Regions from separate parts of the Cupriavidus sp. 05T313 genome, predicted to be linked through region 2. Evidence: predicted binding sites of a transcription regulator. Region 2 holds the regulator's gene; the other holds the start of a gene.

Region 1 (4,179 bases), on a different contig from region 2:
CTGGCTGGGGTGATCCAAGAGGCAGATTTAGAGTCTTTAATCTGTTACATACGCGTAACAGTTTTGATGCAAATCACATTACAAAGGCGTGACTTGTTACAAACTTCGTCTCCCATGTATGTTTCGTGCGACATTGCTGTACCCCAACGTTAGAGGGGATTGGCAGTCCGGTTGAATTGCCGATATAACTCTCACAGTCACACTTACACTCTGTAACACTTGTAACGTTTCGGATAAGTCTGACCAAGCGCAGTTCCTTAGTCGTACGCAGTACCCGTCGAACACGCACTCAAACGATCTGGTCGCCTTCAGCCTTCGGCTGCGGGTAAGCGCCGGACAAGCGGTCGAAGGGTTTTTGGTAGCGGGGAAAAATTGGAAAGCAGTGAAGTTCTCCAGGAGATCAGGGAGGTCAATCTCGCCTATCTGCTGCTCGCGCAACGCCTGGTGCGAGAAAATCATCTGGAAGCCATGTTCAGGCTTGGCGTCAGCAAGGAAATTGCCGACATTCTCGCCAAGTTGACACCGGCCCAGTTGGTCAAACTGGCAGCATCAAACATGGTCCTGTGCCGTTTCCGGTTCGACGACCATGCCTTGCTGTCGACACTCACCCATACGGCCAAGAGCCATGATATGCAGCAGATCCATGCTGCGATCCTGCTCGCACGGCAGCCCGTGGAGTCGCTCAATTGACCGCGCTCCTTCAGGCCCCGTCAGTCCGGAGTACCACGGCCACTCCGGTTCCCAATCGCAAGAGCGTCTTGCAGGACGCCAACCAGACCCAGCTCGCCATCGAGCTGATCGGCCTGGGGGCGCGCCTGCAGGTGCTCGAAGCCGAGACCACGCTCTCGCGCGATCGATTGATCCGCCTCTACAAGGAGCTGCGCGGCGCCTCGCCGCCCAAGGGCATGCTCCCCTTCTCGACCGACTGGTTCACCACCTGGTTGCCAAACATCCATTCCTCGCTGTTCTTCTCGGCCTATCAGTTCATGGTCCAGCAAGGCGAGACGGTGGGCATCCGCGCCGTGGTGGCGAGCTATCGGCTCTATCTTGAGCACGTATCGCTGCTCGAAAGCGAAATTGTCTTAAGTTTCACCCGTGCCTGGACGTTAGTACGGTTTTTCGAGAGCAACATGCTGCAGCTTTCCAGCTGCACGTGCTGCGGCGGGCAGTTCGTTACACACGCGTACGAGCCGCATGCGAATTTCGTTTGCAGCCTGTGCCGACCGCCCTCACGTGCCGGCAAGGCGAAGAAGCTCTCGAAGAACGTCGCTCCCGCGCAAGTTGTTGCCTGACTGAAGCGATTTGGACGAGACGTTACCAAGCGGATAGTCCGGGCACATGCCCGGGCTGCCGTTGGGAATCCTGTCGCCGTGCGCCGCGGATGCCGGAAGTACCCAGCATCCACGCGCATTCCCGTGGCAGCCTGCCAAGCTTACCAACGCTCAGGCAAGGCCTTCGCGGGAACTCGGGAGGAAACCCAGGCTTATTCGCCGGATCGCCGGTCCCCGCGTTGGAAGATCATCGATGCCGGGTCAATAAGTCTTCAAGTCTTGCCGTCTTGCGTCGTTAAGTCATAAGACTGCAAGGCTTCAGGACTCCAGATCACTGGGCCTTCAGGTCACTGGGTCTCGGGTCCGAGGGCGGTTTGCGTGGTTGGTGAGTCTTGCCGGGACGAGCGGTAAATCCGCTTCTCCCGGAGGGCGACCCTTGTGCGTGCCTGACGCGTGTTTTTCTGACGGGGAATCAATCGTGCTAGTTGTAATTGGCTTTGTTGTCGTAATGGCGGCGGTGCTTGGCGGATACGCCATGACCGGCGGCCATATGGGCGCGCTTTATCAACCGGCAGAGCTTGTCATCATCGGTGGCGCGGCAGTCGGCGCGTTTATCAGCTCCAACAACGGCAAGGCAATCAAGGCCACCATGCATGCGCTGCCGACGCTGTTCCGCAGCAGCAAGTACAGCAAGGCGCTGTACATGGAAGTGATGGCGCTGCTTTACGTCCTGCTGTCCAAGGCCCGCCGCGAAGGCATTCTGTTCCTGGAAAAGGAAATCGCGGATCCGGCGGCCAGCAGCGTGTTCAGCCAGTATCCGCGCATCCTCGCCGATCCGGGAATGATGGAGTTCCTGACCGACTACCTGCGCATGATGGTCAACGGCAATATGAATGCCTTCGAGATCGAGGCCCTGATGGACCACGAGATCGAGACCTTCCGCCACGAGGCCGAGGTGCCGGCGCACGCGCTGCACCGCGTCGGCGACGGCCTGCCGGCCTTCGGCATCGTCGCCGCCGTGATGGGCGTGGTGCATGCCCTTGCCTCGGCGGACCTGCCGCCGGCTGAACTCGGTGCGCTGATTGCGCACGCAATGGTCGGCACCTTCCTCGGCATCTTGCTGGCCTATGGTTTCGTTTCGCCGCTGGCCGCGCGTATCGAGCACCAGGTGGACGAGAGCGTGAAGATGTACGAGTGCATCAAGGTCACGCTGCTCGCCTCGCTCAACGGGTATGCGCCGCTGGTGGCCGTGGAATTCGGCCGCAAGGTGCTGTACTCGACTGAGCGTCCATCCTTCCTCGAGCTGGACGACCACGTCCGCGAAGTCAAGAGCATTACCTGACGTAGAGGAGCGGCAGCGATGAGCAGTGAGCACGGTTCGCATCCCATAGTCGTCAAACGCGTCAAGAAAAGCGCTGCCGCGCATCATGGCGGTTCATGGAAGATCGCGTACGCGGACTTCATGACCGCGATGATGGCGCTGTTCCTGGTGCTTTGGTTGCTGAAGGCACAGACCCCCAAGGATCTGCAGCAGTTGGCGGAGTACTTTCGCACGCCGCTGAAGGTGGCGCTTGCGGGCGGCAACAAGAGCAGCCTGTCCTCCAGCGTGATCCCGGGTGGTGGCCTCGATATCACCCGCCAGGACGCGGAAGTCAGGAAGACCCCCGACGATGCCGTGCAGAAGGCCAAGGAGCGCCAGGAAAGCGAGCGTCTGCGCGCGCTCAAGAACCGGCTCGAGCAGATCATCGAGAATAACCCGGTGCTGCGCCAGTTCCGCCCACAACTGCTGCTCGACATCACCAGCGAAGGTCTGCGCATCCAGATCCTGGACACGCAGAACCGGCCGATGTTCCGCACCGGCAGCGCCGCGGTCGAGCCGTATATGCGCACCATCCTGCGCGAGATCGGCCCGGTGCTCAACGAAATGCCAAACAAGGTCAGCCTGTCGGGCCATACGGACGCCGCCAACTACTCCAACGGCGAACGCACGTACAGCAACTGGGAACTGTCCTCCGACCGCTCCAATGCCTCGCGGCGCGAGTTGATCGCCGGCGGCATGAACGAAGGCAAGGTGCTGCGCGTGATCGGCCTGGCCGCGACCATGCCGCTCGACAAGAAGGACGAGATGGCACCGGTCAACCGCCGCATCAGCATCGTGGTGCTGAACCAGCGCGCGCAGTCCCGGATCGAGGCAGAGAATGCCAGCGCCGCCGATGTTTCGGTGGCGGCAAAGGCCGGCGCAGCCGGCCAGGAAGTGCAGGCAGGCCTGGCGGCCGCCTCCGCCCCCGCAGCGCCGGCCGCATCGGCGGCGACTGCGCAGGGCAACGCCGCCGCGGCCCCGGCCAAGCCGGGCAGTGTTCAATGAAGACCGCTTGCCATGCAGGCAGCGGGCTTCGCAGCGAATTTCAGTGAGCCAGGACGGTTATGTCTGTCGATATCGATATCACACAGTTCTACCAGACCTTCTTCGAAGAGGCTGAAGAGCTCCTCGTGGAAATGGAGCAGCTACTGCTCGGGCTGGATCTCGAATCCCCCGATGCGGAAGAGCTGAATGCGATTTTTCGCGCAGCCCACTCTATCAAGGGCGGCGCAGCTACCTTCGGCTTCGCCGCCCTGACCGAAACCACGCACCTGCTGGAAAACCTGCTCGACCGTACGCGGCGGCGGGAACTGGCGTTGTCCCGGACCATCATCGACACTTTTCTGGAAACCAAGGACGTGTTGCAAGATCAGCTCAACGCCTACCGTAACGGTACGGAACCCGATCCGGAAACGCTGGCGCGTATCTGCGCCGTTCTTCAGCAACTGGCGCTAGAGGCTGCGGGCGGCGCGCCCGCGGCAGCGGCTCCCGCGCCGGCGGCAGCCGCCGCGCCGGCGCCGGCCGGCAGCGGCTCCCGCGCCGGCGGCA
Region 2 (13,109 bases):
GCTGGAACGCGTGCTGTCGCAAGCGCTCACTAACGGCGGCGGCATCGAGCCTGGCCTGGCCGATGCCCTGCTGCAGCAAACGCAAAATGCGGTGAACAGGCAGGAACACCTGGGGCTGGATCCCGTGCTGCTGGTGCCGCATCCGCTGCGCCCGCTGCTGGCGCGCTTCCTGCGCCGGACCATGCCGCAGCTCAAGGTGCTCTCGCATGCCGAGGTGCCGGACAACAGAAATATCAGGATCACCGCCATGATCGGTGGCGCAGCGTGAGGGGTTTCGCAAGATGAGCGTAGCTAAATTCGTGGCGGCCAATGGCCGCGAGGCCTTGCGCCAGGTGCGCGAGGCAATGGGACCGGACGCCGTGGTGCTGTCCAACCGCACCGTCGAGGGGGGCGTGGAGATTGTCGCCATGCGCGACACCGATCTCGGCGCCATCGCCAGCACCGCACCGGTATTCACGCCGCCGCCCGCCGCCGTGGTGGCCGTCGACGGCGCCCTTGGCGACCTGCGCGGCGAACTGCAGACCATGCGCGCCATGATGGAGCGGCAGTTCTCCGGCGTAGGCACCCACAGCCTGCCGTCGCTGGGCGGCGATCCGCTGCGCGATTCGCTGTTTACCTGGTTAGTGACTGCTGGCTTCTCCGGACAGCTTGCGCGATCGCTGCTCGGCCACCTGCCGCTGGGTCATGACCGGCCCGCCGCCATGACCTGGATCCGCCAGGAGCTGGCGCGCAAGGTCCCGGTGCTCAACGACGAAGATGCGCTGTTCGCGCAGGGCGGCGTGCTGGCGCTGGTCGGCCCCACCGGCGTGGGCAAGACCACCACCACGGCTAAGCTGGCAGCGCGCTTCGTGCTCAAGCACGGCCCGGAACGCCTGGCCTTGCTGACCACCGACACTTTCCGTATTGGTGCGCACGAGCAACTGCGCATCTACGGCGACATCCTGGGCGTGCCTGTGCACGCGGTCAAGGATGCGGCCGACCTGCGCTTCGCGCTGGCGGCGCTGACCGATAAGCACCTGGTGATCATCGACACCGTCGGCATGAGTCAGCGCGACCGCAACCTGTCGGAGCAGATCGCCATGCTGGCCGGCGTGCAGGCGCCGGTGCAGCGCATCCTGTTGCTCAACGGCGCCAGCCACGGCGACACCCTCAACGAAGTCGTGCACGCCTACCGCCACGATGCCACGCCCGACGGCGGCATCGACGGCTGTATCGTCAGCAAGCTGGATGAAGCCACGCACCTGGGCTCCGTGCTCGACGTGGTGATCCGGCACCGCCTGCCGGTCTACTACGCCTCCACCGGCCAGCGCGTGCCCGAGCACCTTGAACTCGCCAACGGCGTGTCGCTGGTCGAGCGCGCGTTCCAGACGCCGCGCCGCGGCTCCGTATTCGCCGACGCGGAAGCCGCGCGCCGTGCCATGCCCGCGCAGGACGATGGCGACGCCACCCGCGCGACCAGCGCCGGCGGCGCCGACGGCATGCTGCGCTCGCTGACCGACAACGCCAACGCGGTGGGCGATTGCGTCCAGCAGCTGAACGCTGGCAGCTACAGCTTCGAGCTGGTCCGCTCGCTCTGGCAGCAGCGCACCGAGAACGCGCCCTCGCCGCGCCTGATGGCGCAGCAGGTGCGCGAAGCCGCCTGCCGCGACCTGAGCCGCCATTGCGATCGTTTCGTGCTTTCGCTCAGCGCCACGGTCGCCGCGCCGGTGGCAGGGCGCCGCGCGCCGCGCCCCTGGCAACACACGCTCTGGCTGGCTGACCGCGACGGCCTGCCGCTGGCGGCCGCCGCCGCGCCCGCCGGCCGCACCGGCCCGGCGCTGCAAGCCGGGCAAGGCGGATGGGAAGCCGACGCTGCCACCCTGTGCGCCGCCATCGCCGCCGCCCGTACCGTGGTCAATCTGCTGGATGCCATGCCCGCCGCCGCCACGCTGGCGCGCTGGCAGCAAGCCGGCGAGCGCTGGCTTGCCACCGCGCGCAAGACCACGCGCGTGGTCAGCGGTGGCGCGGCCGTCAAGCTCGATGCGCTGGCCGAAACGCTGACCTTCCACGCGGTGGAAGATATGGACTATCGCGGCCGCGACGCCGTGCAGTGGATCGCGCAAACGCCGGTGCGCGTGCTTGAGGGCCAGGCACGTGGCACGCGCGGCGCCGCCGAGAGCGGCATCGAGGCCGGCCTGCTGGTGTCGCGCGTGGTCGATCGCGAGAACGGCCAGACGCTAGCGGTTCACTACCTGCTGTGCGACCCGGCGTTGTCGGCCGAGGGCGTGCAACTGGCCCGCTGGGCCCGCTGGGCTGAAGCCGGCGAAGCGCAACTTCGCACGCTGCGCCACGCAATGGATCACCTGGGGCAGGGCGGGCAGGCAGGCGGCAACGAATCCTCGCTGGCCGAAGCGCAAGCCTGCGCGCGTCTGCTCGCCCTGCAGATGGCGGTAGCCGCGCTGCGGCTGGAGCAAGCGTGCGACGATAGCGCCGCCGCGTTCCTGGCGCGGCTGACCGGCCGCGCGCCCGCCCGCCAGATGCCGGCCGCCGCCGTGCTGGTGGAAGGCCTCGGCCGTTTGCTGGCCTTGCTCGACGTGCTGGAGAACTACCCCGGCCGAGGTGGCCGCGCCACGCCGTCCGCCACCCACGAAGCGCCGCAGGAGGCCTTTCATCCCGGCGACGCCGCCGGCCTGCTCGAAGCGAGCATGAACGGCAGCCGCGTGTTGCAAACGCTGACGCAGGGAGAATAAGACGTGACTTCACTCGCCTCCGACCAGGCGGAAAGCTTGCGGCGCATGCTGGCGCCCCGCGCCACGCGCCGCATCGCGGTGGTCGCGAGCGATGCCGGTGCCGGCGCCACCACGGTGGCCCTGGGGCTGGCCAACGCACTCGCCATGCAAGGCGAGCGCGTCCTGCTCATCGATGAAGACCGCTTCGGCGCCCGCGCGACCCGCCTTGCCGGCGCCATGCCGGAAGGCACCCTGGCCGCCGTGCTGGGCGGCGCCGTGACGCTGGAAGCCGCGCTGGGCAAGCGCCCGGCCGGCACCATCGCGGTGTTGCCCGGCAGTCCGCAGGCCGGTGGCGGGCTGCAGGCGCTGAATGGCTTTCGCACTGTGCTCACCGATGCCCGCAGCGACGCGGACGGCGGCTTGTCGCAGGTAGCCGGCACGGCGCACAACCTCGTTGTGGTGCTGCGCGCGGAGCCGGCCTCGATCAAGGCCGCCTATGCCTGCATCAAGCGGCTCAATCACCTGTACGCCTGCCGGCGCTTCCACCTGGTGATCAACGCCGCCGCCAGCGATGCCGCCGCGAGTGCCGTGCTGGGCAACCTGGCGCGCACCGCCAGCCAGTATCTCGGCGTCGAGGCGAGCCCCGCCGGCAGCCTGCCGTACGACCCGCTGGTGGAACGCAGCGTGGCACTAGGCCGCTGCGTGGTGGAGGCCTTTCCCGCGGCGCCCGCTACCGCCGCGCTACGCCGCATCGCCACGGGCATTGCCAACTGGCCCTTGTCCACCGATTCCCGTTCAACCCCGACGGCGCCGCTGGCGCCGTCAGCCCCGGCCCTGGCTTAAACGCCTGGGCCTGCAGCCAGGACTCACGAGAATTCCACCATGTACACGATTCAGGGAAAGCTCGAACAGACCGACACCGTGACGGCGCATGCCTCGCTGGTGCGTCGTATCGCCCTGCAACTGGCAGCCAAGCTGCCTGCCAGCGTGCAGCTCGATGACTTGATCCAGGCTGGCATGATCGGCTTGCTCGATGCCGCCAAGCGTTACGAGGACACCCACGGTGCGCGTTTCGAGACCTATGCCAGCCAGCGCATCCGCGGCGCCATGCTTGACGAGGTGCGCGCCAATGACTGGCAGTCGCGCAGCCTGCGCCAGTTCACCCGGCGCATCGAACGCACCGTGCGCGGCCTGGAGCAAACGCTGGGCCGCGCGCCGCTCGACTCCGAAGTGGCGCAGGAGCTTGAGCTGCCGCTCGACGAATACCAGACACTGCTCAATGAAGTCTATGGCTGCCAGCTGCTGCACTACGAGGACTTCGAGCGCTCCGGCGAAGAGGACTTCCTGGACCGGCACCTGAGCGTCAGCGACGATGGCAACCCGCTCACTGTGCTGATGGAAAGCGGCATGCGCGAYGCGCTGATCCGRGCCATCGASKYGCTGCCSGAGCGGGAAAAGCTGGTGCTGTCGRTGTGCTACGACCAGGAGCTCAATTTGCGTGAGATCGGGGCGGTGCTGGAGGTGACGGAGTCGCGGGTCTGCCAGATTCGCAGCCAGGCTATTACGCGGCTTCGTTCGCAGCTGCGCGGCTTGCTATGAGGGGCTGGTGCCATCGTCTTGGCGCTGCGGTGCTGGCCGCGGCCTGCTGCGCGGCCTGGGCCGCGCCCGCCGGGCCGCTGCATTCCTGGTCGGCTTCCGTGAACGGGCCTGCGCTGCATGGCAAAGGGTTGCGTACGGTGTCGCCGCCGATCTTGCCTACCGGTTACTTGCCGCAGGCGGAGGGGGCTATTACTACCGTGCGGTGGCGATATAGTTTTGCTAGTACGCCGCCCAATGAGCTGCAGGCTTATTTGTGCAATGCGCAGCGTTGTGTGTTGTTGCCGGGGGCGGAGGGGCTTACCGAGGCGTTTAGCGGGGATGATGCGGCCAAGGGGTTTGTGTTTGCGTTTCAGGTGCCTGGGCGGGGGGCGCTGATGCCGGTATTGTTGGGGCAGTCGAATCAGGTTACGGTTAGTTTTAGGTGATGTTGCTGTTGCTGGCGGCGGTGGGTTATAAAAACATAAATTCAAAAGCTTAACGTCAAAGGCTTAAAGTCAAAGGCGGTTTTACCCCCTGCGGGGGGCGACCTACTTTCTTGTCTTGCCAAGAAAGTAGGCAAAGAAGCGCGCCGGATGGGGCGACACCCCCTCGGGATCCGGCGAAAAGAGCGGCCGGGACCCAAACTCGCATCGCCTTAAGGCGATACTCAAACATGGGTACCTCTTTTCCGCTCTTTTCGCCGGATCCCGAGGCGCCCCATACGGCCTGGTAAACCTTGACGGCTCGCTTCGCATCGCGTTGGGGTGTGGCCCGCCCCTCGGGCGCTCCCCACGGCTACACCGATCGTGGTTCTGGCGGCATCGCTTCTTCTTGCAATTCCTTCACGGTTTCGAGCCTTAGAGCCTTCGGGGTTTGACGGGGGCGCTGTTGTCCAATGTTGCGCTGGAGCAATCCGGTGTTCGGTGCGCAAGGCCCGGGCTTGTATATCGGGGATCTCGAAGGTACGCCGCTGATTGGCGCATTGACTCGCTTCGCGCAGCACGGTTGCTGCTCGCCGAGCGTTGATACCTGCCGGTGAACGTCAAAGGTGGTTTCACCTCACTGCCCGGGGTGGCCTGAGGGGGATGCGCTGTCGCCTTCTGTTGCCAAGCGGCCTTTGATCCGGGTGGCCCCGAGAACCGCTTCTTGATGTTGCGGACTAACCAGTGGCAGTCCAGGTCGGATCCGGAATCAAGATCCGGAAACCATCAGCCGCTGGCCAGGCTGACCCCTTGCGGCCCAGTCTGCGTCCGTCCGTCCTTCCCGTAGAGCGTCGCATTGTCGCCACGCTGACGCAGCGCCAGGATCGCTTCTTCGGTGAATTCAAGATGCGCGTCCACCACGGCGGAATTGAGCGCATTGGCATCGCGCGCACTGCGCGCGGCAAACACCAGCGTCCGCCATGCGGCTTCAACGCCCGCATCGATCTGCCGCCCGAACAATTGTCCGCCCGCGCCGGTGCGAATGCCCAAAGCCCCCATCTGTGCCTCGCGGGTGCGCGTCAAGGCACTCAGCAAGCCGGCAAGTTCGACCTTGCGTTCCAGCAACCCGGCCAGGGCCTGGTAGTCGCCGGCCTTGATCATGGTTCTTTCCTCGCCGAGCACGGCGGCGAATTCCTGCGCCAGCTCGGTTTCGCGGCGCAGGTTCTGGATCAGGGACTGGCTCATGGCGTGCCTATCTTGGGTATGGGTTGGCTAAACAAATGGCCGCGCAGCAGGGGGATCAGGCGCCGCCGTTCAGCTCACGCAGGGACGCGAGCAGGCCGTCGGCGATCTTGCTGGGGTCGATCCTGATCCGGCCTTCGGCGATGGCCTGGCGGATTTTCTCGACCTTGGCGGTATCGATATCGTCGTCACGATCTTCTACCAGGCGGGCGCCGATCTCGCGCACCTGGGCCGACAGGGGGCTGACGCGCACGCTGGACGTATCCGGGGCCGTGGTCGGCCCGGGGGCGCCGGCCACGCTGCGCGTGGCGCCGTCGATGGCGTCGCCCGCCCTCGACGAGGTGGTCTGATTGATCTTCACGGTAATTCCTTGCTGGGTACCTTTGGCTTATCGGATGGCTCAGGCAAAACTTTAGGGTGAAATGGCGTCGGAAAGCCCCGCTTTCCCGGCCCTGAGCCTGCGCGCCATTGTCTCATGAGACGGTTGCGTAACCCCATGGGCCACGCTTGCCGCGTTCCCCTATTGTTGCAGCACCACCGTGTCGCCGCTGCGCACCAGCGCATTGACTACCTGACCGTTCTTTAGCCGCACCTGCACGTTGTTGCCCACCGGCGCGTCGGCCATCACCTTGCCTTCGCTGCTGAGCTGGAACGATTCGCCTTCCACCACCACGGTCACGTTCTGCCCCTGCCGTACGGCAATGGCCTTCTTCAGCAGATCCATCCGCAACGGCGAGCCCGCGGCGATGCGGTTCGCCGCCACCGCGCCGGTCACTTGCACGGGATCGGTCACCACCGCGCGCGGCAGCGAGGCCAGGTCGCCCTGGCGGACTTCCATGTCGGCCGCGTCGACGGGTTCGCCGGGCATGAGGTTGCGCGCGGCCACATAGTAGTCGGCAACCACCGACACGCGCGCCTGGACATAGCGCGTCCACGGACGCTCGCCCGCGCAGCGCACGCCCACGGAGACGCGACCCCAGGGCGACGCGCCTGGCGGCAGGAAGGGTTCGGGAAGCGGGCAATCCGGCGCGCGCCCGCCCGAAGGCGGCACCACCTGGATGTTGGCCTTGCCTGGCAGGCCGGCGGTCTGGCGTTCAAGGAACTGCTCGACCGCGGTACGCACCGGGTCTTCGGTAAAAGGCGAGGGCGGTGCCGCGCCGGCGCCGCCGGGCAGCGTGCCGCTGGCGGCGAGCACGCAGAGCAGGGCGCGCGCCGCGGCGGCCCGGAAACGAGTGTTCATGTGTGTATCCCGGCAAGAAAACGACGTGGGGCGCGCCGCGGGAGCGGGCGCCACGTGCGTGACAACGGGTCCCATTGTAGGCAGCCCTGCAATCTTGCTCGGGTCGAAATACGCAGGTTTCTTTGCCCTATTCGTGCGATTGGCATGGCGGGGCCGCCCCTAAGATGACACACCTGAAAAGGTCGACCTTCATCGCTCTCCCCTTCAGCGAGACACAGACATGATTGACAGACTCGATGCGGCATTGCGCTTCCAGCAAGAAGCGCTGAGCTTGCGGACCCAGAGGCAATCAGTGATTGCCTCCAATATCGCGCACGCCGATACACCCGGCTACAAGGCGCGCGACTTTGATTTCTCCAGCACGCTGGCGCAGAGCGTCGAGCGGGGCAAGCGCGCCGAAGGCGTTTCGCTGTCCACCACGTCGGTGCGGCATTTGCCGGGCCAGGCGTCGGCGTCGGGGATCGACGAGAGGAACCTCGAGTACCGCATCCCGATGCAGTCGAGTATCGATGGCAATACGGTCGAAATGGATACCGAACGCGTCGCCTTTGCCGACAACGCGGTGCATTTCGAATCCGGGCTCACCGTGATGAGCGCCAAGATCAAGACCATGCTGTCAGCCATCCAGCAGTGAGCGCACCATGCCAGCCATGAACATCTTCGAAGTCACCGGTTCGGCCATGGCTGCGCAGTCGCAGCGCCTGAACGTGACCGCCTCCAACCTCGCCAACGCCGACAGCGCCGTTGGCCCCAATGGCCAGCCTTACCGCGCCAAGCAAGTGGTGTTCGGCCTGGCCGCGACACCAGGCCAGAGCGACATCGGGGGCGTGCAGGTGGAGGGCGTGATGGAGGATCCGTCGCCGCCGCGCATGGTCCACAACCCCACGCATCCGCTGGCGAACGCCGACGGCTACGTGACGATGCCAAACGTCAACCCGGTGGAGGAGATGGTCAACATGATCTCGGCCTCGCGTTCCTACCAGGCCAACGTGGAAGTCCTCAACACCGCCAAGAACATGATGCTCAAGACACTGACCATCGGTCAGTAAACCGGGATACGCAATGACTACGACCTCCGCCACAAGCAACAACACCAGCGCCGCCGGGATTGCCAATACGCTGCAAAGCGGAAGCGCGAGCGCGGCCGACCTGCAGAACAACTTCCTGAAGATGCTGGTCACCCAGATGAACAACCAGGACCCGCTCAACCCGATGGACAACTCGCAGCTGACCACGCAGCTGGCGCAGATCAGCACGGTGAGCGGCATGCAGACCATGAACGCCACGCTGAATACGCTGCTGGGCCAGGTCAGCGCCAGCCGCGCCATGGACTCCGCGGCACTGATCGGCAAGACGGTAATGGTGCCGGGCAGCGCCACGTCGGTGGCGGGCGGCGTGCCGGGCAAGATCGGTGTCGACCTGCCCGCGACCGCGGATGCGGTCACCGTGCAGGTGCTCGACAAGGACGGCAACACCGTGCGCACCATCGACATGAAGGGCCAGGTTGCCGGCGTGCACGACATCGCCTGGGACGGCAAGAACGACGCGGGCGTCGCGGTAGCGGACGGCGACTACAGCTTCAAGGTGACCGCCACCGCCAACGGCAAGGATGTCACGCCGGTGGCGCTGGTGTACGGCAAGGTCAACAGCATCAGCGGTGACTCCACCGGTGTGCTCGTCGATATCGGCAATGACCGCACCGCGTCGGTCGACGACGTTCGCCGCATTCTTTAAGACATCAGCGAATCAGCTAACTAGGGGAATATCATGGGTTTCGGTCAAGGGGTAAGCGGCATCAACGCCGCCGCATCGAATCTGGACGTCATCGGCAATAACATCGCCAACGCCAACACCGTCGGCTACAAGCAATCGACGGCCCAGTTCGCCGACGTGTATGCCGGTACCAAGATTGGCCTCGGTACCACAGTGAACTCGGTGGTGCAGTCATTCAACCAGGGCAATATCGAATCGAGCGGCAGCGCGCTCGATGTGGCGATTACCAACGGCAATGGCTTTTTCCGCCTGACCGACTCGTCGGGCTCAGTCTTTTACTCGCGCAATGGCCAGTTCCAGCGCCAGCAAGACGGCCGCATCACCAATGCGCAGGGCCTTCAACTGAGCGGCTATCCGGCAGGCGCGACCGGCGGCGGTGCGGTGCAGCCGCAACCCCTGGTCGTGCCGAACACCACGATGGCGGCCAAGGCTACGACCACGCTGGGCGTTTCCTTCAACCTGGATTCCGGCAGCAAGGTACCGGGAGCGGCATTCGCCAGCACGCCGGCGGCGCTGCCTACGTCCAATATGTACAACTACAGCTCCGGCGTTACGGTGTACGACTCGCTGGGCAACGCCAGGCAGCTGACGGCGTACTTCTCCACGGGTACCCCCGGCGCGGGCACGTTCCCGGCAGCCGGTGGCGGTGGCACCGACTGGACGATGAACCTGACCGATGCGGCGGGCAATGTCGTCGGCGCGCCGATCACGCTGAAGTTCGACTCGAAGGGCACGCTGCAGGTACCGGGCGCAGGTGCTACCACCACCATCAATATTGCGGCTTCCAACGGCGCGGCTCCGCTGGCCATCGCGATGGACCTGACCGGCACCACGCAGTTCGCCGGCGCCAGCGATACCAAACCGCCTGTCCAGAACGGCTATACCGCCGGCAGCCTGCTCGGCTTCGCGATCCAGCCGGACGGCACGATCCTCGGCAGCTATTCGAACCAGCAAAAGCAGTCGCTGGGCCAGGTCGTGATGGCCGGCTTCGGCAACACGCAGGGCCTGAAGCCCGAAGGCAACAATGTGTGGTCCGAGACGGGCGCGTCGGGTCAGGCGGTGATCGCCGCGCCTGGCGGCAGCCTCGGCCAGCTCAAGTCCAACGCGGTGGAAGCTTCCAACGTGGACTTGTCGGGCCAGCTCGTCAGCCTGATCGTGGCGCAGCGCAACTACCAGGCCAACGCGCAGACCATCAAGGCGCAGGACACGGTCATGCAGACCCTGGTCAACCTGTAATGCGCAGCGTCGGCAGGATAGGCCGGACGAACCGGACGAGCGGGAGTTAAAGGGACGCCATGGACCGCATGATCTATACCGCCCTGTCGGGCGCCAAGCAGACGCTCGACCAGCAGGCCGCGGTGTCCAACAACCTGGCCAACACGTCGACCCCCGGCTTCCGGGCACAGGTCAATATGTTCCGCGCGGTGCCGGTGGTGGGGCAGGCGTCGCCGACGCGCGCCTTCGCGCTGGCCTCCACGCCCGGCGCCGACCTCAAGGCCGGTCCGCTGACCTACACCGAGCGTCCGCTGGACGTGGCGCTGCAGGGCAACGGCTGGCTGACGGTGCAGGCACCGGACGGTAGCGAAGCCTACACCCGCGCGGGCTCGCTGCAGGTGTCGGCGGACGGGCAACTGCAGACCAGCACCGGCCTGCAGGTGATGGGCGACGGTGGCCCGATCGCGGTGCCGCCGGGTGCGGCGGTCAGCATCGGCAGCGACGGCACGATCACGGCGCGCGGCCCCGGGGAAACCTCCGCCGGCCTGGCCCAGATCGGCAAGCTGCGCCTGGTGAATCCGCCGCCCGATTCCATCGCCCGTGGCGACGATGGCCTGTTCCGCCTGCGCCCCGGCGCGCAGCCGCTGCAGGTCGATGCCAACATCCGCGTCATTGCCGGCGCGATCGAGGGCAGCAACGTCAATCCGGTCGAGTCGATGGTCGACATGATCGCCAACGCCCGCCGCTTCGAGATGCAGATGAAGATGATCCAGAGCGCGGATTCCAACGAACAGCGCTCCAACCAGCTGCTCTCGACCAACTGAAATTGAATTGATGTGCCGCCGCGGCTCGCGGCGGCCTTGTGAGGACAAACATGATCCGCTCTCTCTGGATTGCCAAGACCGGCCTCGATGCGCAGCAGACGCAGATGGACGTGATCTCGAACAACCTGGCCAACGTCTCCACCAACGGCTTCAAGCGTGGACGCGCCGTGTTCGAGGAACTGATGTACCAGACCGTACGCCAGCCAGGCGCGCTGTCTTCGGACCAGACCACCCTGCCGTCCGGCCTGCAGCTGGGCACCGGCGTGCGCCCCGTGGCAACCGAGCGCATCCATACCCAGGGCAATCCGCAGCAGACCGGCAACAGCAAGGACGTGGCCATCCTCGGCAACGGCTTCTTCCAGGTGGCACTGCCCGACGGCACCACCGCCTACACGCGTGACGGCTCGTTCCAGAGCGACCAGAACGGCCAGCTGGTGACGTCCAGCGGCTTTGTGATCCAGCCTGCCATCACCCTGCCGGCCAACTACACGTCGCTGACCGTGGCGCGTGACGGCACCGTCTCGGTGACGCAGCCCGGCTCGGCCAACAACGTGCAGGTCGGCCAGCTGCAACTGGCGACCTTCGCCAACCCGGCCGGCCTGGAAAGCCTCGGCGAGAACATGTATGTGCAGACCGACGCATCGGGTGCACCGAACACCACCGTGCCTGGCCTGAACGGCGCCGGCACGCTGCAGCAGAACTACGTGGAAGCGTCCAACGTCAACGTGGTCGAAGAGCTGGTCAGCATGATCCAGACCCAGCGCGCTTACGAGATCAACAGCAAGGCCGTGCAGACGTCCGACCAGATGTTGCAGCGCCTCACCCAGCTCGGATGATCATGATGGCCTCGCTGATTCGCCTGGGCGCGCTTGCCGTGTGCTGCTTCGCGACTGGTTGCGCGATGGTTCCGCGCGAGCCGCTGGTGCAGCTTCCCACCACCGCACGGGCCGAGCCGCGCGCGCTGGCGCGGTCGAGCGGATCGATCTACCAGTCGTCGTATGCCGGCAATCCGCTGTTCGAGGATCGCCGGCCGCGCAACGTGGGCGACATCCTCACCATCGTGATCAGCGAGAACGTCAACGCCAGCAAGAACTCCGGCACCAACGCCAGCCGCACTTCCAACAGCGCGCTGGCGTTCGACGCGGTGCCCAAGGCGCTGGCTGGCCTGTTCAGCAGCAGCCAGAATGCCACGATGAGCGGTGCCAACGCGCTCAAGGCCAGCGGTGGCGCCAGCGCCACCAACACATTCAACGGCACCATCACCGTGACCGTGCTGGAAGTGCTGGCCAACGGCAACCTGATCGTCTCCGGCGAAAAGCAGATGGCGATCAACCAGGGTGCGGAGTTCATCCGCTTCTCCGGCGTGGTCAACCCGCGCACGATTACCGGTGACAACGCGGTGCCCTCCACGCAAGTGGCGGACGCGCGCATCGAGTACACCGCCAAGGGCTATATCGACGAAACGCAGAACATGGGCTGGCTGCAGCGTTTCTTCCTCAATGTTTCACCGTATTGATCACCGACCGCGTCATGTTCCTGTCTTCGCTCCCTGCCTTGCGCTGCCGCTTTGTCCGCGCTCTCTTCCTTGCGCTGACGCTGGGCCTGCTCGCGAGCGCGGCGCACGCGGAACGGCTGAAGAATCTCGCCACCTTCCAGGGCGTGCGTGACAACCCGCTGGTGGGCTACGGCCTCGTGGTGGGACTGGATAACACCGGCGACCAGACCATGCAGACGCCGTTCACCACGCAGAGCTTGACCAATATGCTCTCGCAGCTGGGCATTACCCTGCCCGCCGGCAAGAACATGCAGCTCAAGAATGTGGCGGCGGTCATGGTCACGGCCACGCTGCCGCCGTTTGCGCAGCCGGGCAGCCAGCTCGACGTGGTGGTGTCCTCCATGGGCAATGCCAAGAGCCTGCGTGGCGGCACACTGCTGATGACGCCGCTCAAGGGCGCCGACGGCCAGGTCTACGCGATCGCGCAGGGCAATATGCTGGTGGGTGGCGCGGGCGCGTCGGCCAACGGCAGCAAGGTACAGGTCAACCAGCTGGCGGTGGGCCGGATCGCCAACGGCGGCATCGTCGAGCGCGCGGTGCCGGCGTTCCAGC

What was found. Region 2 encodes FliA, which starts transcription of late flagellar genes. Its sites were predicted from a motif close to CTAAAGTTTNNNNNNNNNNNGCCGNTA; they were not measured.
Region 1: the regulator FliA is predicted to act here: its motif matches at 1,543-1,569, upstream of motA (flagellar motor stator protein MotA).

What each region holds. Positions count from the first base shown of each region.
Region 1 is NZ_JBFTLX010000360.1:21-4,199, reverse strand. Features, by position in the region: gene flhD (flagellar transcriptional regulator FlhD) at 373-690, shown strand; gene flhC (flagellar transcriptional regulator FlhC) at 687-1,292, shown strand; gene motA (flagellar motor stator protein MotA) at 1,750-2,613, shown strand; gene motB (flagellar motor protein MotB) at 2,632-3,636, shown strand; partial or broken gene AC1DKD_RS38680 (Hpt domain-containing protein) at 3,696-4,179, shown strand, end outside.
Region 2 is NZ_JBFTLX010000046.1:9,184-22,292, forward strand. Features, by position in the region: gene flhA (flagellar biosynthesis protein FlhA) at 1-268, shown strand, start outside; gene flhF (flagellar biosynthesis protein FlhF) at 282-2,729, shown strand; gene AC1DKD_RS13060 (MinD/ParA family ATP-binding protein) at 2,733-3,551, shown strand; gene AC1DKD_RS13065 (RNA polymerase sigma factor FliA) at 3,591-4,307, shown strand; gene AC1DKD_RS13070 (flagellar protein FlhE) at 4,304-4,732, shown strand; gene AC1DKD_RS13075 (flagella synthesis protein FlgN) at 5,495-5,953, opposite strand; gene flgM (flagellar biosynthesis anti-sigma factor FlgM) at 6,009-6,311, opposite strand; gene flgA (flagellar basal body P-ring formation chaperone FlgA) at 6,471-7,190, opposite strand; gene flgB (flagellar basal body rod protein FlgB) at 7,411-7,824, shown strand; gene flgC (flagellar basal body rod protein FlgC) at 7,832-8,239, shown strand; gene AC1DKD_RS13100 (flagellar hook assembly protein FlgD) at 8,253-8,924, shown strand; gene flgE (flagellar hook protein FlgE) at 8,958-10,199, shown strand; gene flgF (flagellar basal-body rod protein FlgF) at 10,259-11,002, shown strand; gene flgG (flagellar basal-body rod protein FlgG) at 11,053-11,838, shown strand; gene flgH (flagellar basal body L-ring protein FlgH) at 11,835-12,518, shown strand; gene AC1DKD_RS13125 (flagellar basal body P-ring protein FlgI) at 12,533-13,109, shown strand, end outside.